One region of the Dehalobacter sp. TeCB1 genome, then DNA from elsewhere that is predicted to be linked to it. Evidence: riboswitches for the same ligand, from Rfam matches in the RefSeq annotation. Region 1 holds a riboswitch; the other holds the start of a gene.
The links. Region 1 has a riboswitch for thiamine pyrophosphate ahead of A7D23_RS05965 (thiamine-binding protein). Riboswitches for the same ligand answer to the same signal wherever they lie in the genome.
Positions count from the first base shown of each region.

Region 2: linked by a shared signal. The riboswitch ahead of thiD (bifunctional hydroxymethylpyrimidine kinase/phosphomethylpyrimidine kinase) and the one ahead of A7D23_RS05965 (thiamine-binding protein) in region 1 are both predicted to bind thiamine pyrophosphate.

Region 1 is NZ_MCHF01000020.1:72,968-85,422, forward strand. Features, by position in the region: gene A7D23_RS05915 (HAD family hydrolase) at 72-830, opposite strand; gene A7D23_RS05920 (acyltransferase family protein) at 926-1,921, opposite strand; gene A7D23_RS05925 (Tad domain-containing protein) at 2,162-2,644, opposite strand; gene A7D23_RS05930 (TadE family protein) at 2,683-3,237, opposite strand; gene A7D23_RS05935 (TadE/TadG family type IV pilus assembly protein) at 3,230-3,730, opposite strand; gene A7D23_RS05940 (YigZ family protein) at 4,028-4,654, opposite strand; partial or broken gene A7D23_RS05945 (uroporphyrinogen decarboxylase) at 5,038-5,202, opposite strand; gene A7D23_RS05950 (cobalamin-dependent protein) at 5,239-5,877, opposite strand; gene A7D23_RS05955 (CBS domain-containing protein) at 6,273-6,695, opposite strand; gene A7D23_RS05960 (demethylmenaquinone methyltransferase) at 6,936-7,655, opposite strand; TPP riboswitch at 7,842-7,948, shown strand; gene A7D23_RS05965 (thiamine-binding protein) at 8,064-8,351, shown strand; gene A7D23_RS05970 (ABC transporter permease) at 8,368-9,165, shown strand; gene A7D23_RS05975 (ABC transporter substrate-binding protein) at 9,250-10,263, shown strand; gene A7D23_RS05980 (ABC transporter ATP-binding protein) at 10,279-11,028, shown strand; gene A7D23_RS05985 (late competence development ComFB family protein) at 11,157-11,444, shown strand; gene A7D23_RS05990 (DEAD/DEAH box helicase) at 11,584-12,455, shown strand, end outside.
Region 2 is NZ_MCHF01000056.1:271,295-283,749, reverse strand. Features, by position in the region: gene thiE (thiamine phosphate synthase) at 100-768, opposite strand; gene thiM (hydroxyethylthiazole kinase) at 761-1,576, opposite strand; gene cytX (putative hydroxymethylpyrimidine transporter CytX) at 1,552-2,784, opposite strand; gene thiD (bifunctional hydroxymethylpyrimidine kinase/phosphomethylpyrimidine kinase) at 2,777-3,583, opposite strand; TPP riboswitch at 3,702-3,817, opposite strand; gene A7D23_RS13040 (putative DNA modification/repair radical SAM protein) at 4,011-5,243, shown strand; gene A7D23_RS13035 (TIGR03915 family putative DNA repair protein) at 5,323-6,066, shown strand; gene A7D23_RS13030 (SprT family zinc-dependent metalloprotease) at 6,069-6,797, opposite strand; gene glpK (glycerol kinase GlpK) at 6,954-8,447, opposite strand; gene A7D23_RS16470 (hypothetical protein) at 8,622-8,789, shown strand; gene A7D23_RS16465 (hypothetical protein) at 8,786-9,121, shown strand; gene queF (preQ(1) synthase) at 9,105-9,569, opposite strand; gene A7D23_RS13010 (VUT family protein) at 9,550-10,098, opposite strand; gene A7D23_RS13005 (GntR family transcriptional regulator) at 10,268-10,981, opposite strand; gene A7D23_RS13000 (ASKHA domain-containing protein) at 11,083-12,455, opposite strand, start outside.

The DNA.
Region 1 (12,455 bases):
GCTTATCTGCGGGCTATAATACCGCTTTTCGGCTATTGGCCCGTAAATCTGCATGCTAGAAACTATGTAAACTATAGATTGCTTTCGAGGTAGTCGAGAGCTTCTTCTATACAGGGGTAGTTGCTGATACCTTCCGCAACGGCTGCATCCCCGATCATAAGGAAATCGTTTGTTTCGTCTTTCATTGGCAAATCCACGATCGTATTTCCAAATACAATGACTTCCTCACTGCGAATACCAAGGATCTCTTTGACCACAGCAAGGGCCCGACCCTTGCTGTTTTCTTTGGGCATGACCTCTACACAATCATCGTATCGATTGATTTTATACTTATTTCTCTTCACCGGTTCCAGAGCTTGTACTGCCTGATACAATAAATTAACCGTGGAAAAATCCTTAGGTGCGGCAGTCAGCATCGTCTGATTGGGCTGAAACCAGAGATCCGGAAATTTTTTCAGAAGATCTTGCTTCATTACCTCACCTATCTGGTGCGGGATAGCTTCAAGCTTTTTCTCCCATTTACGCAGCGGCTCAAAAATAACGCCGCCGTTTTCTCCTGCAACCAAAGGTTGACAGATCCCAATTCCCCTAGCCAATCCCGCCAGGTAGGAAGCCGTCCGACCGGAAATAAAAACAATTCTGATCCCCTGACGTTCCAGCGATCTTAATTTACAGGCTACCTGGGCAGTAATCGGATCGTCCGTTGGTGCCAAGGTACCGTCAATATCAAATACAGCAAGCTTGATTCCTATGCTAATCCCCTCCTTGATTGTACGAATACTTTCAAATACACCAAAGAACCAACCGTATAGTTGTATCCCGAAGGAGATTTTCTAATTCAATATATATTATTTTTATTAACCAATTAATTATTTGACTTCTCTCATATTCGCCAATATGTAGCCTTCAAATATTTCATTTATTTTCATTTGCTGTTCTCCTTAAAAAGAAAAGACACCTTGGGTTCAACCATCCATTTAAATAAAGTTCTAATTCCGTTCAAGGCCAGGATGATTGCCAGCGCTGCCCCAAGTATTATTACCAGCGCTCGCTGCGGTCCTGTCTGCAAAACCTGATAAAACCCGTATGCAACAAGGGCCTTCACGATCAATCCATGAAGCAGATACGTATACATCGTATTGCGCCCCAACGCTGAAACCAGAGGAACCTTCCTGCCAGGCACCAGCAGCAGCAGGCTCAGACCTAAAACTACAGCCAGCAGGTAAATACCTCCACGGTATAGACCTGCGAACCATTCCGTAGCGCCAAGCGCCTGATAAGATGCGCTCCCATAAAACCACGTAACGGTATAATTCTGACCAAAATAACAGAAAGCCAGAAAAGCCAGTAGCATAACACCGCCAGCAGCGAAGCGCCAATTTTTCGTCAGCAGCTTTTCCAGATGCTTTTTCTCAAAATAAAAGCCTGCCAGGAAAAACGGAAAGAAAACAACAATCCGCGACAGGCTCGCATAGTAACCCAGCTCACCCGTATATCCGGCAATAAGGCCGAAAAGAAATGTAACAGGCAGTGCATATCTGATCCTGACCACATAAGGCAGCGCCACTTTCCAAATAATCATGCTGAATAAAAACCACATGATCCAGTACGGCGTAAAAAAAGTAAAATGCAGGCTTTCCTTATGGAAAATCCAAAAGTCAAAAACGGAATAGATCATTTCGAAAATAACATAGGGTATGACTAGTTTGCTGATAATTTTTATCTCATATTTCGGATCATCAATATTCTTGGCAAAATAGCCGGAAATGAAAACAAACAGCGGCATATGAAATGAATAAATAAACGCATAAATGGATTTGAAAGCTGGAATATAGATCAGGGGTTCAATCATATGACCGACAACCACCAAAACAATCAGCATGAATTTCAGGTTGTCGAAGTACGGATCTCTTTGATTCATCCTCTGTCGGGTTCCTTTCTTTTCCTGATGATTTGATCTGGTTTATTATATCATTCATTTTGTCAAGAATCCTTAAAAAATTGCATTTAATTGGCCCCTTGTATTTAACAGGGGGCCAGGCTGCTGACAAGGCAATCGTTTGTCAGCAGTTTTTATCTTTTCAGAGGGGAAAAAAATATGGGCTTCCGGCAGAGGAACAGGAGGAATTTATCACGGATAACCAGGTCGGGAACATGAAGACTACTTTCTTCCTGGAGCCCATATTCGGGGTGATTTTGCAGCTGTACTGGTTCCATGTATGGTCACATTAATTGTTTGGGTATCAATACCGAAGATTTTTATAAATATGCAGTCATAGGTATCTGTAAGATTAATATCCAATTCGTAATTTCGTTCTGTTTCCGTCAGTTTTGTCTGATAATAATCTACGCTTACCTGGCTTTCATCCAGTCCATTTAATACTGCATAGGTGTCGGCAATGTCATTGAGCGTCGCTTCAGGATTTTCCGAATGATCGATCGCCAATGTTTCATTAAAACGCGCATCCCTGATTATTTGCCCAACCTCAAACAAGTGTAGACGATTTAAGTACATCCCGCCAATATCTACAACAAGTCCTGTAAACCCAAACAATACAATTAACAGGGCAGCAAATAGAATTGTGATATTTCCATCTTCATTTTTTAAAAGTTTACGCATCAGCAAGCAGACGCTTCTAGGCATATTGCCACCTACTTTCTGACCTAACACACTTTGATTTGCTAACCTTCTTTTGTCATAATCAGTCGATTTTTTTTAAGGTTTTTCGTAAATGTCAGCTGTTCTCCGAATATCACTCTTCCTACCGGAGTCAACGGTTCAACTGTATAAACTAAACTGGCTGTGATCTGCGCATATCTCCATTTTTTTGTATTTTGATCCGTACCGCCGCCACTTTTGGGCGTGTAGTAGTCTTTCTTTTCAGTCCAACATTTTAACTTGGCATCACTCACAGACAGATCTTCCTCATCAACCAGCGACGATGTCTTTTCCATTGCCTCTTTTATTGCTTTTTTGGCAGATTCTCCACTGATAGTTTGGGAATAATCACTATCATAGCTTATACCCATTGTCCAAGACGCATTGCGATAAGCGTAATCAAAAGTAAGATACTTATTCATCATCCACCCTAAATCTATCACAGCAAACGTTAACGTTAGAAATAAAGGAAGTACCAGGGCAAATTCAACAAGTGCCTGTCCATTTTCATTTTTTAGCATGCGCATCAAATTGAACACCCTTCCCTTCAAACGTATCCGTTCGATATCTCTAACCATCCTCAGGGTACCCCTCTAAAAACACCTGCGAAGTAAATGTTGACAATACCCTAAATTCATCACCAAAAAACAATTTTGACTGCGGCATGAGCACCGGTACATCATATTCCAAGGTTACTGTCGCGTTAAAATATGTATAATAGCTTGGTAATTCTTGAAATTGAGATCCCTTGTTCGCATGATACGTATAATTCCTTCGTTTTGTCTCTCCAGCTTTGGCCTCAACGGTTAACTGATCAAAATCCAATCTGTCTGTATAATCACTAATGGAATTTTTTACTTGTTCTTTGATATTTGTCTTGCTGGTAACTTGCCGGATTCCCTCATTTGCTGCACTCTGTACCAATACTTGTGCATCGACAATTCGTCCGGCATCCAAAATAAAACCAAAAAATAGTAGTAAGATAGGCAAAACCAGTGCAAATTCCACCATAGCCTGACCTTTTTTGCATTCCCGTATTTTTCTTAAACTAATAAATTCTCTGATTTTCATATTTTTACCGCCCAGCATTAATATAATCAGCCGCTGCCATATGCAACTAGTTAAGCCTTGTCTATTTTTTACAATATATTTACGTTTAGTTTACAATCATTTTACATTTGGTTTTATATGGATTCTATCTATAAAAACTCAGACCCTCAAGAGGAAATTTGTCGAAATGATGTCTTTTACAAGAAATTGATACTTTCGGACTATTTTTGTTTCCCAATAGTACCAGTAGATTAATCCATGCGTTCCCAGTACCTACATATTTTGCGTAAAAAAAAAGGCCCCTGAGGGTCTTATTTTCTATACGCTAACCGACTTTAATACAGCCCCAGCATCCTTCCAGGAAACCTGCCCGTTGGTGAATTCATGCAGCCAGCCAGTAAAGGTATCCTGATCTCCATCCCGGATGTATACTTCAAGATCAATTTCTTCACTAAACTTTTCATTACCGCTTTCCATGCCCTTTTGCTTCAGGCCGTACCGGATCTGTTCAAACCAGGAGTACGGAATCCGGAGTACATAGATCCGGTGCGGAACGAGCTGGACAATCGCTGTGTTCTCCAATGCAAGGCGGGCTGTCCCGCCATAGGCTCTTGTAAGTCCACCGGTACCAAGCAGGATACCGCCAAAATAACGCACAACAATGATCTGGATGTTCCAGAGCTGCCGGTGCTGGAGCAGTTCCATGACCGGTCTTCCCCCTGTACCCTGCGGTTCGCCGTCATCCGAGGCTTTCTCAATCCTGCCTTCGTGAATACGGTAAGCGTATACATAATGACGGGCATTAGGAAGGACTTCCCGGATTTCCTTCATATTTTTTTCGGCTTCGGCCGTGCCTTCGATATATTTAACCAAAGCGATAAACCTTGATTTTTCAACGACTTGTTCGGCCTCTGTCTCTCTCTCGATTGTTTTAAATGCTTCCACTTTTCGTCCCCACCATTAACTTAATTATAGTTTTAGCCAGTACCTATATTCTAAATATAACATAGATTTCAACTTATATCCTTTAACCCTTCTTATATTTGACTTTTTCACACTATAACCGAACACAAAAAAGCCAGGATTTTCTCCTGGCTGATAGTTGCTTCTATATTTTTCCCTGCCAGTAGGCACTGGTAAACTACTTCCGGCAGTACGGATATTTGTTTAAAAGAGTGCCAGGAAAGTTACATAGGCTAGGCAAAACTCATTTCCTGTCCAATATCCCAATTCATTCCCATCGCGGGGTCCTTGTCTGCGAGTTCCGGAGCTCTTTAACGATATCACTCCAAGAAATCAACAATTGTTCTTCCATCGTGAAACACCTCCTATTTATAAATACCATACTCCATGACAAATTCATTTACGGCGATGATGTTTTCCGCCTTGCCATCCGCTGGTGCAAGAAGCTCCTTATCGGTGCCAAAAATGTATCCTCCGCCTGCCATACCATCGATTAATTCTTTCGCTTTGGCAATACATTCTTCCTTGGTCCGCTCTTGATAGAGGTTCATAGCTTCACTTATTGATCAACCCACCCATCTCTGGCATATTTTTACACCTTCAGCTGCGTTTGTCGAAAAGGCATCGGCACCTATACTTTTACATACATTCTCATTAACGGGTACTCCGCCGATAATCACCTTAACTGAATTTCTAAGGCCTGCTTCATTAAGCGCATTAACTGTTTCTTTCTTACTATCCAGCGCCAAAGTCAGTACGCCGCTTAATCCTATAATATCAGGGTTAACCTCTTTTACCTTGTCCACGATCTGGTTAACCGGAACATTGATCCCCAGGTCGATCACCTCAAAACTCGCGGCTTCAGCCACGGATCTGAAAATATTTTTGCCTATGTCATGAATATCTCCAAAGACTGTAGCTAAAACAATCTTTCCGCCTTTTGCTGAGGAACCTGCACTTAAAGCCGGTTTGAGCTTGTCCATTACACTTTGCAACACTTCCCCGGCGAAGACCAAATCTCCAATAAAGTACTCGCCCGAATCATAGCGTTCACCTACGAGTGTCATACCTTGCTGACAAGCTTTAACAACTTCTTGAGCTTCTGCGGCATTGTCGTCTTTACTTAGTACTTCATCAATGGCCTTGTTTAGCACGTCTTCGTCCAAATCGGACATCGCTTGAGTCAGGACTTTCAAATCCACCACTTCAGATCATCCTCCATAAAAATTTGTGTATACAAGCAACTATACCAAATATACATTTTTTTAAATTTAGTATGAAATGATTTTTAGAAATTTTATGTTCAAATATATCCGGATCATTGATTGCATCTTTAGAACTGCTTTAGCTGTAACATTACACAATCTTTTATGGTACATGTATCTCAATTCATACTTTTGGATTTTGTCTGACAGTATCTATTTATTGAATTTCCACCACATCGTAACTGCCTGAGAAAATTGCAGCACCAAACCATAAAAAAGAGCCGCTTAAAAATGATATTTTGTTTTCACTCATAAAACCTCCATAAAATATGTAATGGGATATGCCATTGTAAAGCATATCCCATTTATGATTGAAGTATCTTTCCTATCTGGCATTAATGGCTGATGCCTCGCGATATCCCGTTTAAAGCCTCTCCAGCCTCATTGATATGAATATTTTCAATCGCGAGGTCACCTAACGCAATGACCCCAATAATTTGCCCCTTGTTCAGCACAGGAAGACGTTTTACCTGGTATTCAGCCATGGTTTCAGCAACAGTATCGATATCCTGCGTGCCATCGATACAGATTGGATCTACCGTCATGCACTGCTCGGCCGTCATCTGGTTGACATCCTTGTTCGAAGCGATGACCCTCAGAACAATATCCCGGTCTGTAATAATTCCCAATACTTTGCCGGCCTGAACGACCGGAACAGCACCAATATCTTTATCTCTCATAATTTTAGCGATATCCGTAACTTTGGCTGCTGGGTCCACCCAGCTTACATCTGTTGACATAATATCCATGACCCGCATATAAAAAACACCTCCGTTTTAATATTTCCACTAGTTTTTCACTGAAACCAATGAATTATGTCAGTAAATAATCCCTTTGTAAAACGTTGATTTTAATTAAAGAAAAATGATTATCTATACTATCTTTTGCTGTAAAAATAAAATTATCCTCGGTTGACCCGGGGATAATTTTATTACGTTATTTACTGCTATTATTGTTGTTTATAATTGAATTCCTTATTTTTATTCTATTTGTTTGATTCATTTTGGTTTTCGGCCATACACGATCGCCACAACACCGCCGACAAGATTTTTATATCCCGTATCCTGAAGTCCGCATTCAGCAAAGATCAGGGTGAGCTGACGCTGAGATTCAAACTCACAGGCTGAATCATAAAGATACGTGTATTCTTTTTGTTTTCCGCCGTGGATTTTTCCCAGCCACGGGACGATCTTCTCAAAATACAGCCAGTAAAACTGTTTGAAAACCGGTATAGTCGGTTTTCCCATATCCAGAGATACAACCATCGAACCAGGTTTGACAACACGGATCATTTCCCGGATTCCGCGGCGCAGATCAGGAAGATTCCTGAGCCCCCAGCCAACGGTCGCTCCGTCAAAACTGTTGTCGGTAAAAGGCAAGCTCATCGCATTGCCCTGCAAAAGCTCAATACTCGCTTTGTAACGGTCATTTTCAATATTTTTCCGGCCCACAACCAGCATTTCCTCTGAAAAATCGACTCCGGTGACTCTGCCGGAATCCCCGACGGCGACGGCAATTTCTCTGGTAAGCTTGCCGGTTCCGCAGCACAGGTCAATCATCTTCATTCCGGGTTTAGCCTCGACAATCCTGACTGCTTTGGCCCGCCAGGCGTTATCCATCCCCATACTCATCAGGGAATTCATTAGATCATATTTCCCGGCAATCGCGTTAAACGTTTCCTTGACGTATTCTGATTTATCTTTGCCTGCAAAATCCATTTTCTCTCTCCTTGTACCATCTTGCCCAGTATATGGTCAGTACTATCATATGATAATTAGCCCAAATTGTCCAATTTAAGAACTATCTAGAATATCTCACCTGAGAAGCAAATGATCTGATGAAAAGCAAACAGTAATCTAAAACACTATTGCTAATGATTTTCAACTATGGTAGGATAAAACTAATTTAATAGTATGGGGAGCTGGGGATGCTGGCTGAGAGGGATATCACGTATCCGACCCTTAAAACTGATCTGGGTAATGCCAGCGTAGTAATAATAAAAAACTTTAATAACTGCGCTGCCTTTGCAGCGTTTTTTGTTTGTCGGTCATGGTTGATAAGCAGTGTCTTATTATTTACAAAGTCACGGACAGTAATCTATAAAATACGTGAAGGAGAAATGTATTTTGGCGAAGATAACAATGGCCTTTCAGGTCATTCCAAAAGTTGAGGAATCCAGAATCTATCCGGTTGTTGATGAAGCAATCAAAGTTGTCGCCCAAAGCGGCCTTCCCTACGAAGTCGGTCCGATGGAAACAGCACTTGAAGGAGAGCCTGATGAAATCTGGCAGGTCATCAAAGATGCTATGGAGGCTTGTATCAAAGCCGGGGCTTCCAGGGTAATGACCAATGTAAAAATTGACTATGTACCCCAGGGTTCCACGATCAATGAGAAAATTGCCAAGTACCGCTGAAAAGAAGGGATTCCCATTGCTGAAAAACAATAGCCGGAGATTCCGACCACCGGCTGTACTGCTGAGGTATGCCCCTGCCCTTTTCTTTTTGGTTGTGCTGCTGGCAGTCTGGCAGCTTACGGTAAATTACTTCAGCATCCCCCGCTGGCTTCTTCCCTCTCCTTCTCAGATCGGGAAAGCTCTCTGGAATACGAAGGACGTGATCTGGGGCCATACCAAAGCAACGATCATTGAGACGACGTTGGGCTTAGGGCTCGCTGTTGCTCTGGGCATGACGGTCAGCACACTAATGACGCTGTTTCCGCTGTCTCGGCGGGTGTTTTACCCATTTCTGATCATTTCCCAGACGATCCCCTTGATAGCGGTCGCACCGCTGCTGTTGCTCTGGCTGGGGTATGGGGTACTGCCTAAAATCTTGATTGTCGTTCTGGTCTGTTTTTTTCCGATCGCGATCAGTTTGCTTGAAGGCCTTGAATTAAGCGATTTAGATCTTCTGCATCTGCTGCAAAGCATGGGCGCATCCAAATGGCAGGTATTCTCCCTAATCCGTTGGCCTCACGCTATGCCGGCACTGTTTTCAGGCTTGAAAATTGCTGCTGCCTACAGTGTCATGACGGCTGTCATCAGTGAATGGCTTGGAGCAAGCCAAGGGCTCGGTGTCTATCTGCTGCGTTCTTCGAATAATTTCCTTACCGACAGAGTATTTGCAGCAATCATTGCAATCACTGCTCTCAGCTTCTTTTATTATGCAATCATTATTATTCTGACCAGGCTACTGCTTCCCTGGTATTCCCGATACAGACGGACAAGCTGACCCAGGGACGTATCTTTCGTCCCCGTAAACAAGGAGAAAAGATACGTTCCTTCGCCCCCCAAAAAATACAAGTGAGGTATAGAAATGAAAACGAAAAAGATATTGGTTACGTTTATTGTGCTCCTTCTGATTCTCACTGTGACTCTTTCGGGTTGCAGCAAACAGGCTGAACAGAACTCCGTCCAGAATAACCAGCCGGTTAAACTAACGCTTATGCTGGACTGGACACCGAATACGAATCATACCGGGCTATTTGTTGCTCAGGATAAAGGCTATTTCAAAGACCAGGGACTCGAAGTCAACATTGTCAACCCATCGAGCCAAGGAACACTCGAGCAGCTTGTTGCAACCGGAAAGGTAGATTTTGGTATCAGTGCACAGGAACAGGTTACATCTGCCCGCCTCAGTGACTTGCCACTTGTCTCTCTGGCAACTATCATTCAACACAACACCTCTGGTTTTGTCTCGCTGAGAAGCAAGAATATCCTGACAGCCAAGGATTTTGAAGGAAAAACATACGGCGGCTGGGGGTTGCCTTCGGAAACCGCGATCCTTACAGCGCTGATGCAAAAAGAAAATGCCGACTTCAGCAAAATCAACATGGTCAATATCGGGGAAACCGATCAGTTGGCCTCTTTGAATAGCAATATTGATCTGACCTGGATTTTCTATGGTTGGACAGGTATCCAGGCTGAAATCAGAGGACAGGAACTTAATATGATCTGGCTGAAAGATATCGACCCTGCCCTCGATTATTACACACCGGTCATTGTCTCGAACGAGGAAATGATTCAGAGTAACCCCGATACTGTCCGCAAAATGATGCAGGCAATCGGTGCCGGCTACGAATATGCAATTGGGAATCCGGAAGAATCAGCTGAAATCTTGATCAAATACGCTCCTGAATCCGATCCGGAAATGATCAAACGCAGTCAGGCCTGGCTGAGCCCGCAGTACAAAGCCGATGCGAAACAATGGGGTGTCCAGAAAGCAACTGTCTGGGAAAACTACAGCAAGTGGCTCTATGACAATAAGCTCGTCACCAAAATGATGGATTCATCCAAAGCTTTTACCAATGATTTTCTTCCGACCAGATAACGGAGGTCAGACGCCTTGACACTTGCCTTAAAAAACCTTTCGAAAACCTATATCGAAAACGGTCAATCCATGGAGATTTTCCGGGATTTGAATCTGACCATCGAGAGCGGTTCTTTCGTCTCCCTGATCGGGCCTTCCGGTTCCGGCAAGAGTACGCTGTGCAATCTTATCGCCGGTATTGAAAAGCCCGACCAGGGGCAAATCCTTCTCGATGACCAAGAAATCACCGGAATGCCAGGACATGTCGGCTACATGTTTCAAAAAGACCTGCTTCTTCCGTGGCGGACTCTTCGGGAAAATGTAACGCTGGGCTGCGATCTCAGACGCCAGGATAAAAAAATCTCTTCAGTCGAGGCCATCAAGGGTCTGGAACATTTCGGGCTGCTCGATTTTGCCGATTACTATCCTCATCAGCTTTCCGGCGGCATGAAACAGCGTGGCGCCCTGCTCCGAACCATCCTATTCGGACAGCCCACGCTGCTTTTGGATGAGCCTTTCGGGGCGCTTGATGCCCTGACCCGCAGAGAAATGCAGCTTTGGCTGCTGTCAATCTGGATTGAAACGAAGCATACCGTGCTCTTTATTACCCATGATATTGAAGAAGCAATTCTGCTGTCGGATAAAATTTTTGTACTCAGCAAATACCCGGCAGAAGTTGTCGAGATCATCGACGTTCCGTTTCCCCGGCCGCGTGATCCGGAACTGATTTTTTCTTCCGGGATATTGCCTTTGAAGACAAAACTGTTTCACTTGCTGGGAACTTGATATCCAAAGAACGTTTGAAGATGTTTCAATACCTGAAAAACTTTTTCGAAATCCCGCTGGGTTCTTTTACCCTTTGGCGCGATATGTTAAAATAGGGTAAGCATTTTTTCCCAGGGAGGATAAGACTAATGTATGAACTAAAAAATTTTAGTGAAGTCATCGTGAAGAAAACACTGGAAGATTATCTGCCCGTCGCCAATATCCCTTGCAAATGCGAACGGTGTCAGGCCGACATAATGGCTTTTGTACTGAACCGCTTCCCTCCAAGATATTATGTTTCCTTAAAAGGCGAAGTCATGACACACTTTGAATCACAAATGTTTCCGGACAAAGCCCGAGTTTTGGCAGAAGTCGTTGGTGCTGCCCAGATAGTTGCTGCTTTCCCGTCCCATCCGCTTGACCAGAAAGAAGAATAAACCCGCATGGGATTAATGACAGTTGCAAAGGCGCTTCAAATGATATGAGGCGTCTTTACTTTTTCCAATCCTGGATTTGATTATCGCTATTTACTCTGTTACAATGATTGCGACTTCAAAATAAAAGCAGGTGATCAGCGTGATTTCCGAGTATCAGGGACTAAAACTCGACCAATTCCAAATGGATGCGATTGAAGCAATCAATCACGGGCATTCCGTCATTGTCTCAGCCCCTACCGGGACAGGAAAAACAATGGTAGCAGATTATCTGGTCGAAAAATCAATTCGGGAAAGCAAACGGATTATTTATACAGCACCGATAAAAGCGTTAAGCAACCAGAAATTCAAAGATTTTTCCCACCAATTTGGCAGCGAGACCGTCGGGATCATGACCGGGGATGTTGTGATCAATCCTGGCGCTCCGCTGCTGATCATGACGACAGAGATCTTCCGCAACCAGGTCATCACCAATGACCCGGAACTGGAGCACGTTTCCTATATCATCTTTGATGAGATTCACTGGCTTAATGATGAGGACAGAGGTACAGTCTGGGAAGAATCCATCATTCTCGCTCCGCCAAATATTAAGATTCTGGGCTTAAGTGCCACAATTGCCAATGCCGTGGAACTGAAGGGCTGGATCGAGGCCATCCGCAAAGACACCGTTGTGTTGATCGAGGAACAGCAAAGGATCGTTCCTCTGGAATATTATTATTTTTGTCAGGACACCGGCATCATCGGCTATGATGACCTGATCAGGTTCTATTATCAGAAGCTTAAATCCACGGACAGAACCGATAATTCCCCGCTGTTTAAACCGACGTCACATCTTGACCTGATCAAAACTGTTGATAAACAATATCTTCCTACCCTCTATTTTGTATTCAGCAGAAAGCAATGCGCCGATAAAGCGCATGAACTGGCCAATATCAAAAACTATCTGTCGTCGGAACAAAGCAAAGAAGTGAAAAACATTTTTTTGGAGCATTTTGGTGCTGAAGATACTTGGTC
Region 2 (12,455 bases), on a different contig from region 1:
GGGTAATATGCCCCTTTTTTTATTCTTCTGCTTTGCTGTTACTGCAATGCGGCATAAATGGTCAATATTATATCAAAATAGCAAAGAAGCTGTGTGAAACTATTTAAGTTTCAGCACAGCCCCTTTCGTATAATTAGTCTGTTTTTGATATGATTTTTTTAATTCCCGTGCTGCCTGTTCAATGTCTTGCGCCGCTAGGATAGCAGAAACTACGGATATTCCGTCAATCCCGGTTTCCATCGTACGCACAGCATTTTCCTTCTTAATCCCGCCAATCGCTACGACAGGGATTGAGACGGCTTTTTTTATCTTCTCCAGCACTGCCAGCGAAACAAGTTTGGCATCGATCTTCGTTCCTGTTGCATACATTGCCCCTACTCCAAGATAGTCCGCTCCCTCTTTTTCCGCTTGAATGGCTTCTGCAACATTACTGACTGATATCCCAATGATTTTATCTTGTCCAATGTGTTTTCTGGCTACCGCAATCGGCAGATCTTCCTGTCCCAGATGCAGACCATCAGCATCGATGGCTAAGGCAATATCCAGACGATCGTTAATAATCAACGGAACATTGTAACGGGAAGTCAGGCTTTTCAATTTCTCGGCCATTTCATAAAATTCCCGGGACGGGGCGATTTTCTCCCGAAGCTGAACAAGAGAGACACCACCTTCAATTGCTTCCCGAACACAAACGATCAAATCCCGAACTCCGATATAGCTTCTATCAGTAACAAGATAAAGAGAGTAGTCCCATTTTAAGCTAGGCAAGCAATTTTATCCTCCCTTCTTTCCTTATCGTATCTTCACCCAGATTATAGACACTATCGAAAAGTCTCACCCTAAAAGTGCCTATTCCTTCCTTATCTTGCAATGTTCTTTGGGCTAGCTCTCCGGCAAGCCCCATCGTCATTACTCCCGCTGCGGCCGCTATAAAGGAATCTGCAACCACGCCGCAGTAGGTTCCGACCAGCGCTGTCGCCATACAGCCGGTACCTGTAACATGCGCCAGGATCGGATGACCATTTGCGATACTGCATACTGCTTTTCCATTTGTAATAATATCCGTTTTACCGGTAACAGCTGCTACACAGTTCATTCTAGCCGCTAAGTCTTTGGCAACTTCTACCCCGCCCGTTTCGTCCGTTACGGAATCGACTCCCTTGGTTTGAACGTTCAAGCCGTTTAAACACTTGATTTCGGACATATTTCCTCTGATTACGGCAAAATGAATTTCATTTAGCAGTGTTTGGGCAACCTTATTGCGATAGGGCGTAGCGCCTACACCTACAGGATCAAAAATAACAGGTATGTGTAATTGGTTGGCTCTCTTTCCTGCCTTGATCATGGAACCAACCGTTCTTTCACTCAAAGTGCCCATATTAATCACAAGGCTTGAAGCGATCGCCACCATATCTTCAACTTCACTGATATCGTCAGCCATCACCGGTGAGCCCCCGAGCGCGAGAATGATATTCGCGCAATCATTGACCGTAACATAATTGGTGATGTTGTGAACCAGCGGTCTTCGCTCTTTTAATTCTTTCAGAGCTTCTACACATTCTTTGATGATATCCATTTTCCGACAACCCCTTTACCTAAAATACAAAATATTGCTGTTATCACCATTACAGGCAGGGTACTTCCTAAGAAAAAACCGCTCGCCGCAAACTGCTGATAAAGTACAACGCCTATAACCCAGATCAGCATGTTTAGCCAATTGATAGCCTGATCTTCCTTGATCTCCTTTTTTCTGAAGATATAATACTCCGTTAAAAGAATTGCGAAAAGCGGAGCAAAAACGGAACCTATGGCATAAAGAAAGTTCTCATACTGTTCCATGGGCACAATGACGGCAAGTACAGTTCCGATAAATGTCATGACCAGACCAGCTATTTTATCATTTGCTTTCGGCCAGATATTCAGATAACTGACTCCCGCTGAATAAGCATCAAGAAAGGTCGTCGTCACCGTAGATAAAACCACAATTCCCATTGCTGCAATTCCAAGATTGGCAGATAGGAGAATTGCCGAAATATCAGAATTCCCGGCAACAATAGCCGCTCCCAGTCCGATGACATACATCCAGCTGCTCCCGACAAAATAGCCGCCGGCACTCCCCCAAAAAGCTCCCTTGCGGCTCTTTGAATAACGGGTATAATCTGAAATCAGTGGTAACCAGGATAGCGGCATAATTACGCTAAGTTCTACTGCTGCACCAAAGGAAAGCTCTCCATCTGGAATCTGGACAGCTAAACCAGGATTTTTGAAGACAATCGTGCTTAAGACAATTGTCAGAATGAATAGCAGTCCTACGGCCAGAGCATTCACTTTGTTAAGCTTTTTTATCCCGACCCCAATCCAGAGACAAATTAGTAAACCGATAAAAATGCTCCATAATAGCTGGTTATTAAAGCCCCAGAGAATCTTGCTGATTTCATTGACTGAACGAGCGCCCACAATAATCATCACAGCCGTCCAGCCAAGAAGCTGCAAAATATTTAGAACTGAAAAACCATAAGACCCGTATTTTCCAAAAGAAATTCGGGTAGATTCTATGGCCGAAATTCTTTTTTCTGCACCGATTATTCCGGTGAGACCTAGAATAACAACGCCAAGCAAATGCCCCAGCAGAATAGCCTGAACACCTTTGCTGAAACCAAGGGGAGCAATTAATGCCCCGGTATAGATTTCAGCAATAGAAACTGCTGCCCCAAACCAGAGGATAAAATGGCTGAAAGAAGGAACCCCTTGTGTTTTATTATCAGGTATTTTAGAATCACTCATCCATCATTCCCGCTTTCTTATAAATTTCGTAAAAATGGTGCGTTGGGCCTACCCCTTTACCTATTTCCAACGAATGCTCTATCGCCATCGTAATATATTTTTTACTTGCTTCTACGGCCCTGGTCATTTCCATGTCCTTGGCCAGGTTTGCAGCAATAGAAGCCGAAAGGGTACAACCGGTGCCATGGGTATTTTTCGTATTCAGCCTTGGCGCTTTAAATTCAGAAAATACTTTTCCATCAAACAGAATATCCGTCGCCGTTCCCTCCAAGTGTCCACCTTTTAGCAAGACACAGGCGGGTCCCAAGGATAAAATTATTTTTGCTGCTTCCTTCACATCCCGAAGATTTAGGATCGGCCTTCCTGTAATTGTCTCAGCCTCAGGAATATTCGGAGTAACGATGGTCGCAAGCGGCAGTAGGTTTGTAATCAAAGCCTTTCTGGCATCTTCCTTCAGTAAAGGATATCCGCTTTTCGAAATCATCACCGGATCAAGTACAATCCTTTTGACGTTATGCTCAATTAATCTATCCCGAATCGTTTCTATAGTCTCGCTTACCGATACCATCCCGATTTTCAATGCATCTACTTCAATGTCTTCAAAAATTGCATCGATTTGTTTCCCGATAATCTCCGGCTTAATATCCTGCACAGCAATAACCCCTTGGGTATTCTGTGCTGTCACAGCAGTTATCACACTCATTCCATAAACCCCATGTGCAGCAAAAGTCTTCAAATCAGCCTGAATTCCTGCTCCACCACAAGTGTCACTGCCTGCAATTGTTAATACTTTTTTCATAGGATACCTTCTTTCTCGATTTCTGAGCAGAAAAACGAAAAACACAAATCGGAAAAAGATTTGTGTTTTGTCTGCTTAAAAACATTGCAGTACGTACTATACGTACGTCTAACATCTCATGTATTCCAAAACTTCTTCCCTCCGCCAGCATTACCTGGATCAGGTTATAGGAGTCAAAGACATCATTGGGTCTTTATCTCAGCCGGCCTCGATCCGGCACCCCTGAAATTAAGTTATTTAATTTTGAGCTGGTAAGATTAGAATAATTGAACCTAGTATAGTATTTTCTGAAATAGATTTCAAGTCGATCTTTTTTTTTATTTTTTGTTCTTATTTTTGTCTTATCTATCTCCGAACCCGTATTATGCAGAATTATCGAACATATGTTTGCATTTCTGTTCTGTTTCTGCTAAAATTTATTGGGGTGATGAGCATGAGTACCCTGGAAAGACTTGCAGTCCTCGCCGATGGAGCCAAGTATGATGTTTCCTGTGCTTCAAGCGGGGTAAATAAACAAAATAAAGGCGGTATCGGCAATTCCAAATCATTTGGCATCTGCCATACCTGGTCTGCCGACGGCCGCTGTGTTTCACTCTTAAAACTTCTTCTGACCAACTACTGTATTTATAACTGTCATTATTGCATTAACCGTAATCAAAATGATATCCCGCGAGCCAGTTTCACGCCAAGGGAAGTTGCCGACCTGACGATTCAATTCTACAGGCGAAATTATATTGAAGGTCTTTTTTTGAGCTCGGGGATTGAGCGCAGTCCAAATCATACCATGGAAAGGATTTATCAGGTTCTTGACATTCTGAGGCATGAATATCACTTTTACGGATATATACACGTCAAAGTGATTCCCGGCGCCGATCCGGCGCTGGTCAACAAGACCGGATTACTCGCCGACAGGATGAGCATTAATATTGAACAGCCTACAGAGCAGAGCCTCAAACTCCTGGCGCCGCAAAAGACACTGCCCGTCCTATTTGCGCCGATGAATCAAATTAATAATCAAATGACGCAAAACGCTTCCGAAAGAAAGATCTTCCGACACGTCCAAAAATTTGTTCCGGCAGGACAGTCGACCCAGATGATTGTCGGGGCAAGCAAAGACAGTGACCTTTCCATTATTAAAGCCACAGAAACCCTTTACAACCGTTTTCAGTTGAAAAGAGTCTATTACTCGGCCTATGTTCCCGTTAATGAGGGCCCAAATCTTCCTGCTCTTTCCACTTCTCCGCCTTTGCTTAGAGAACACCGGCTCTATCAGGCGGACTGGCTGCTGAGATTTTACAGCTTTAAAGCGGATGAAATCGTCAATGAACAAAGTCCGTTTTTGGATACCGATTTTGATCCCAAAATTTCCTGGGCGCTTCGAAACATGCAGTTATTTCCTCTAGAAATCAACCAAGCCTCTTATGAAGAGCTGCTTCGAATTCCTGGCGTAGGCGTGACTTCCGCCCAGAGAATCATCCTGCAGCGCAGGCTGGGTAATATTTCTTATAATCATCTTAAAAAAATGGGTGTGGTTCTTAAGCGCGCTAAATATTTTATTACGTGTCAGGGCTGTTATTACGGAGGCATCCCTGCAGAAAGTGCCTTGGTGCGCCAGGCCCTGGCACCTGTAGCCAAACCCGTTCAGCTATGTTTGTTCTGATTTATCCTGTAAACATAGATGATCATTTTAGGGTTGACAAGGTTCTAGGAATCTTCCGAAGAATGAGGGACTGTTGAAAATGGATTATTTATATGACGGAAGCTTTGACGGTCTGCTGACTTCAATATATTACAGCTATTATGAACAAAGAGCCCAGGGAATCTATCCTGAGGCTTCGTATCAGTTCAATATGTTCACGCCATCTACCGTTATCCAAAGTGATCCTGTGCTTGCTGCCAGGGTTTATGATGCGATAGACAGAAAAATTTCTGTCTACTCCTTAATGCAGATCTATTATGTATACCTCTCGAACAATACCGCTAAAGAAAACCTTATCTTAAAATACCTTCAGCTGGGCTTTCAGTTAGGTCCGAAAATTGACAGCATTCATTCTCATCCCGAGGTATTGCCGATCCGGCAAACAGCCAAGAAAGTATCTTTTGAAGCAGAGCGCTTTTTGGGGCTACTTCGCTTTACGGATACCCGCAGTTATCTTTATTCGGCCCTGGAGCCGGATCATAATATATTAATTCTTCTGGCCGACCATTTTGCCGACAGGCTAGCAGGCGAACGTTTCATTATTCATGACAAAAAAAGAAGCCTTGCGATCATCTGCAATAAAAAAGACTGGTACCTTTCCGATTTTTCCGAGGAAGCAGCCATTCCTGATTCAGAGACAGAACAATTATACCAGGAGCTCTGGGCTAAATATTTTACCCGTATCAGCATTGAAAACCGCAAAAATAAAAAGCTCCAATCCCATTTTATCCCCCAGCGCTATCGTCATAACCTGGTGGAATTTCGAAAATCGGAGCTGCTTTAATCTCATCCGTCCATCAATTCATTACAATGTTCTTTCAGCCAGCTTTTCCACTTCTTATAGTCCGGCAGAATTTGTTCCACGAATGCCCAAAATTCCTTGGAATGGTTCATGTACTTAAGATGGGCCAATTCATGAATAATCACATAAGCCGCAACCTGGTTCGGTGCCATGATAATGCGCCAATTTAAGTTGATGTATCCTTTGCTTGAACAGCTTCCCCATTTTGTTTTTTGATCCTTAATTCTAAGTTTTTGGTAGGTAATATCCAGCTGTCTGGCATAATATTCGACCTGTTCAGGAAGAAGCTTTTGGGCCTGCCGGATATACCATTCTTCCAGTATCTTTTTGGTTGATTGACTTTTCTTCTCTTTTGATAACCCCGGTGGAATGGTTACAACGATCCTGCTTCCAATAAACGATGCTGAGGAGCTTCCGGGTCCGGCCTTTTCCTCGATCAGCAGAGGATAATGCCTGCCCCTGTACAGTAGTTTTTCACCTGAAACATATTCCTTCGCAGCAGTTTCACCTGCTGCTGAATTTTGTTTTTCGATGTGCTTTAATATCAGGTCTTTATTGTTTTCCAGATATCGTCTGGCCTGGGTAAAAGTAATTTCGGCAGGAACAGAAACCTTTAACTTCTGATGTTTGATGGTAACAATCAATCTTTTTGCTTTGCTGCTTTTTCGAAGCTCATATTCAATTTGCCTTTTGCCTATACGAAGGTATTCCATTTTGCCTTCCACTTTACTCCCGAAAATAATGATATTGCCCTGTGCAAAAAATCAAGCAAGACTATTTTACTACGACTAAGGGGAAAAAAGAAACCTTTACGCCAATAAATATTATCTGAACATATCTGTTATTTGTATTTTCCGTTCATAATCCCATCATACGGTCCGATAGGTTGCCTGACTGACTGCCGCTTTCCACCCACTGAGGTATTGCTGACGCTCAGATTCGGTGATGTTCGAATCAGAAATAAAACGCCCTTTACTGAGGCATTTCAGCTCTTCTTTGTCCTTCCAGTATCCGGCTGCCAAACCTGCCAGATATGCTGCTCCCAAAGCCGTAACCTCACAAATTTCTGACCGTTCAACCGGAATACCGCTGAGATCCGCCTGAAACTGCAGCAGGAAATTATTATCGGCTGCACCGCCGTCTACTTTCAAGGCCTTAAGACGGATACCGGTATCCTTAGCCATTAACGCAAGAACATCATTCGTCTGATAAGCAATGCTTTCCAGCGCGGCTCTTACAAGGTGGAAGCGGTTTGCTCCCCGGGTAAGTCCGGTCACTATGCCGCGGGCATGCATATCCCAGTATGGTGCGCCGAGTCCGACGAAGGCCGGAACAATATAGACACCGTTCGTATCTTTGACCTGAGTTGCATAATACTCGCTTTCGGCAGAAGTTTTCAGCAATCCAAGTTCATCACGAAGCCACTGAATGACTGCTCCACCAATAAATACACTGCCTTCCAGCGCATATTCCACCCCGTTGTCAATTCCCCAGGCAATTGTTGTCAGCAATTTATTTTGAGACCGGATCATATTTTTACCGGTATTCATTAGGATAAAACAACCCGTACCATAGGTATTTTTAACCATTCCTTCTGTAAAGCAGGCCTGCCCAAAAAGTGCGGCCTGCTGATCACCGGCTATACCAGCTATCGGTATTTCAGCGCCAAATATCGAAGAATCTGTTACCCCGCAGCAGAGGCTGCTCGGACAGACTTCCGGCAGCAGTGATCTGGGGATATTCAGATAAGATAATATTTTGTCATCCCACGCTAGTTCCCTGATATTATAGAGCATGGTCCGGGAGGCATTGCTATAATCCGTGATATGCAGCCGGCCTTTGGTAAGATTCCAGACGAGCCAGCTGTCAATTGTGCCAAAAAGCAAATCCCCTTTTTCAGCCATCGCCTGTCCATCCGGAATATGATCGAGGATCCAGCGGATTTTCGTTCCGGAAAAATAAGCATCCGCAACAAGGCCGGTCGCATCTGAAATATACTCGTTTAAGGTACTGTTCAATATCTGCTCGCAAAGTTCCGTCGTTCTGCGGCATTGCCAGACAATCGCATGATAGACAGGTTTGCCGGTAAAACGGTTCCAAACCACAGTCGTCTCCCTTTGATTTGCTATCCCTAGCCCAACAATATCATCCGGATTTATGTCCGTCTGATCCAGAACCTCTCTGATAGCAGCCAGCTGGGTGTCCCAGATTTCCAAAGGATCATGTTCAACCCACCCCGGGAACGGATAGATCTGAGCAAACTCTTTTTGGGCTTTGCCTACGATCATTCCTTCATGGTTAAAAATGACAGCCCGTGAGCTTGTCGTCCCCTGATCGAGCGCAATAATATATTTTTGGACCATCTATGTTCCTCCATTAACCAGTTCAATGAGCCAAAGCCCGAATACTTTCCGTAAATAATTTTATTATACTATAATTATGAGAAAACAGGCCAAAATAATTCCAATCAGTACCCGATTAAGCTGAATAGATGAACACGGCCACCGAAATTATCAGAGGAAAGAAGTGATCAGACTATGCAAAACTGGCAGGAAAAAGCAGCTATACTTGTTGATGAGTATGTAGCTCCTCAAGGAGTTCATGGCAAACGCATCCTGGACGCCATTAAAAAAATCCCCAGGCATTTGTTTATCCCTGAAGATTTATTGTCCTACAGTTATGATGATGAACCGCTTCCGAGCTGAACTATCCGATCTGCAGTATCATTGCTGACGGCCGAAACGGTTATGAACCAAATGCACCATACCGGGGAATCATCGTAACGGCAGCGGCACCGGTCATTGAACCTTGCTGGCTTGAGCAACTCGATGTCGGCGGAAGAATCGTTGTCCCACTTGAAGCCGGCGAAGGGCTAGCCTGTCAGCGTTTGCTGGTCAGACAAAAGACCAGTACAAATCTGGAAGGCTATATTGACAGCTGGGATGACTACTGCCGCTTTGTACCGCTGCTCTCTGGGACAGCAGCGGGGACAAAAGAAGCGCTCCCATGTCCTCACTCGTCTATTTCCCGTACTTAAGCAGCCTCTTCACGGCAAATTCTACCCATTTGCTGTCCGGCTGTCCATAATTGCTGTAAGGATGAATGGAAATCCCTCCTCTGGGGCTGAATTCTCCTATAACCTCGATGTATCTGGGTTCAAGCAGCCGGATCAGGTCTTTCATGATGATGTTGACAACATCTTCGTGAAAACCTCCATGGTTGCGGAAACTAAAAAGATATAGCTTCAACGATTTGCTTTCTACCAATTTCTGATCCGGGATATAATTGATAATCATCGTTCCAAAATCCGGTTGGCCGGTAATCGGACACAAGCTGGTAAATTCAGGGCAATTTAAGCGGACAAAATAATTATTATCGGGATACTTGTTTGCAAAACTCTCCAGTATGTCCGAATCATAATCAAAAACATAGCGTGTTTGTCCCGATCCCAGAAGTGACAGGCCCTCAGTTTCCTTGTTTTTCATTTACGGTAACCTCCCAGTGGTTCTTAATCATAAACAGAATGCTTATTCCGAGCACTTGCATCAGACTCTTAACAGCAAACTGCCCCAGTACTGCATTCGGCACAAAATCCCAGGTCAGAATGCCTGAAATAAGCGGGGACAGACCAATTAATATAAAGACTACACTATCGAGAAAACTGCTGACAATCCCGCTCGCAAACACTTTACGCAGGAAAGAGCCTTTAAGCCTCGTATAAATTTCCGTGTCTGCCGATTCCGAGATCAAAAAGGAAATGGCTGAAGCCAAAGTAATGGTCAAAGTATCTCCAAGAAGTTTGGAGGAAACAGCCGATAGGACAAGAGCCGTGGTAATCGCCAGATAAGCAGTTTTTCGCCCGTACTTGCGCTGGATAATGTCCCTAAGTACCAGCGTCACCCCTATCAGCCAGCTTCCGTAAGGAATTAAAAACGGTCCTACCTGCAAAGGTGCCAGCGCTGCAGTAATGATATTCGCAATAATGATGGCAGCTAAATAAAGAATAAGCAACATTATTTTTCTCCTAATAATAAATAATGATCCAAAAGTGTGCCACCCCTTGCCGTCCATGGATGTTAAAATAAAAAGGGCATGTAACTGCCCTAAAACTACCAGACGATAGCTTCCCTAGTTTTGTTTAGAGACAGGATGGATGACGAACTGTCTTATTATGTTAAATGGTCTATTCCATATCGGTAAACGGCCAGGATGCGGATAGCTTGCAGCTGTCTCCTCGATAATAAGTAATACCCAGCCCGATTGGCTTATCCTGTGTATTAAACAGTCTTTGCTCAACAACCAAAAGTGGGAGGGCATTGTACAGGGACAGGTATTTTGATATTTTTTCATCAGGCATTTGGGCAGAAATTGTTAATTCTTTCTTAATCGCAAACAGAGAAGTATACCGAGAAACAATTTCCGGGAAAGTACTGTATTTGATTTCTTTTTCAACGATAGGCATTCCCTTGTAGTAAATCAGGTATTTTTCATCATATGCGACTGCTTCTCCATTGCTGTAATGGATCCGTTTAACCATAATTATTTTTTTGCTTTGGGGTATATTCAGACTGTCAATGAGTCTTGGTGTCGGCAGGATAATTTTAACTTCAATCAGCTTGGTTGTATCGATGGTGTTAATCAGATTTGCCATCTCGTTGTAATATAAGATGTATTTCTTGGAATCCGGCTCATTCACAAAGCTACCCTTGCCAGGGATAGAGGTGATATATCCCTCATTCACTAAGATTGCCAGACCCTTACGGACCGTCATCCGGCTCACGCCATAGGTATCGCATAATGAATTTTCTGAAGGGATCGCATCTCCCGGTTTCAAAACACCCTCTTTAATTTTTTTCTTTATCTCTTCAATAATATGTTGATAGATTGGTAATTCCATCTTCTTACTCCTCGGCAATTATTTAGTTATCATATATTATACATAGGAACAGATTAATAAATCCATCAATATTTTTTAAGCAACTAATTTATTTACTTTCTTTAAAAACCTGTATTCTGCAGATATTCCTGTTGAAAAGCAGGATTTGCCGCCAGGTCAAAATGCGTTATCTTTGCCAATAATATCAAAGTATTTATCCGTATATTTCTGGACAGTAGAAAATTCGATGCTCCGGCTCCTGCCGCATTGCCTATGGACCGGATGGGTACATTCGAAAAATTGGGAAACAAACCGAGTACCTGAGCACTTGGAGCGTCAATATAGTTGCCGAAGGCCCCGGCAATCAGAATTTCCTCAAGATCTTCTCCTTCCAGCCCATATTCTTTCATTAATAGCATGCATCCTGTATAAATGGCGCTTTTGGCAAGCTGTACAGCACGAATATCCTTTTGGCTGATGTAAATTCGGTCGTTATCACCGGACTGTCCCTCATCCATCAGGTAGAAAACGCTGACCCCGTCAAGATTTGCCAGATAATTGGCAAATCTTTGATTTTCCGGCCGACAAACTTTTAAATATTTGCCGGGAGACAGCAATCTGCCTTCTTTACTGATCAGCTCGGCTTTCAGCATTTCTGCAACTGCATCAACAATACCGGAGCCACAAATCCCTCTGGGCTGTTCTCCGCCAATGACTTTTAATTCAATTTTACCTTCCGACAGTTTTACCCGTTCGATGGCTCCGTTTGTTCCACGCATTCCAAAGCGGATCGTTGCTCCTTCAAGGGCCGGTCCGGCAGCAGTTGATGTGGCCAGCCATTTCTTCTCGTTCCCCAATAAAATTTCGCCGTTTGTTCCAAGGTCAATAATCAATCTGTTCCCTTGACGTTCCCCTTCAGGCAAAGCCAGCAGGACAGCCAAAGTGTCCGCTCCGACGAAGCCCCCGATCAAAGGTAAAAAATCAATAATGGCATTGGGATGAATGTTAAGGCTCAACTCCCGTGCTGTTGTTAACACTTCACTTAAAATCGTATTGGTGTAAGGCGTCCTGCCAAGCGATCCAGGATGCAACCCTAAAAAGAGGTGCTGCATGGCACTGTTGCCGCAAATCACCATCGTATAGATATTTTCGGCGCTGATCTGGTTTTGCTGTATCGCTTCCAGAATCAGAGCGTTAATGGTCTCTGCCACTTTACGCTGAAGAATTTTTAGCCCTTCAGAATTCTTCATCGCCGCCATGATACGGGATATAACATCCGCGCCTTCCGTAATCTGACCGTTCAAGGCGGAATATACCCCTACTTTTTTGCCACTATTAAGGTCATATAAGTAGGCCACAACAGAGGTACTCCCAAGGTCAACGGCAAATCCATAATTGCTGGCTGAGGTGTCGCCCTGCTCAATATCAAGCAGCTGTTCGTCTCTTAAGACCAAAGTAATGCCGTCCATTTCCAGTTTCTGCATCAGCTGTGATA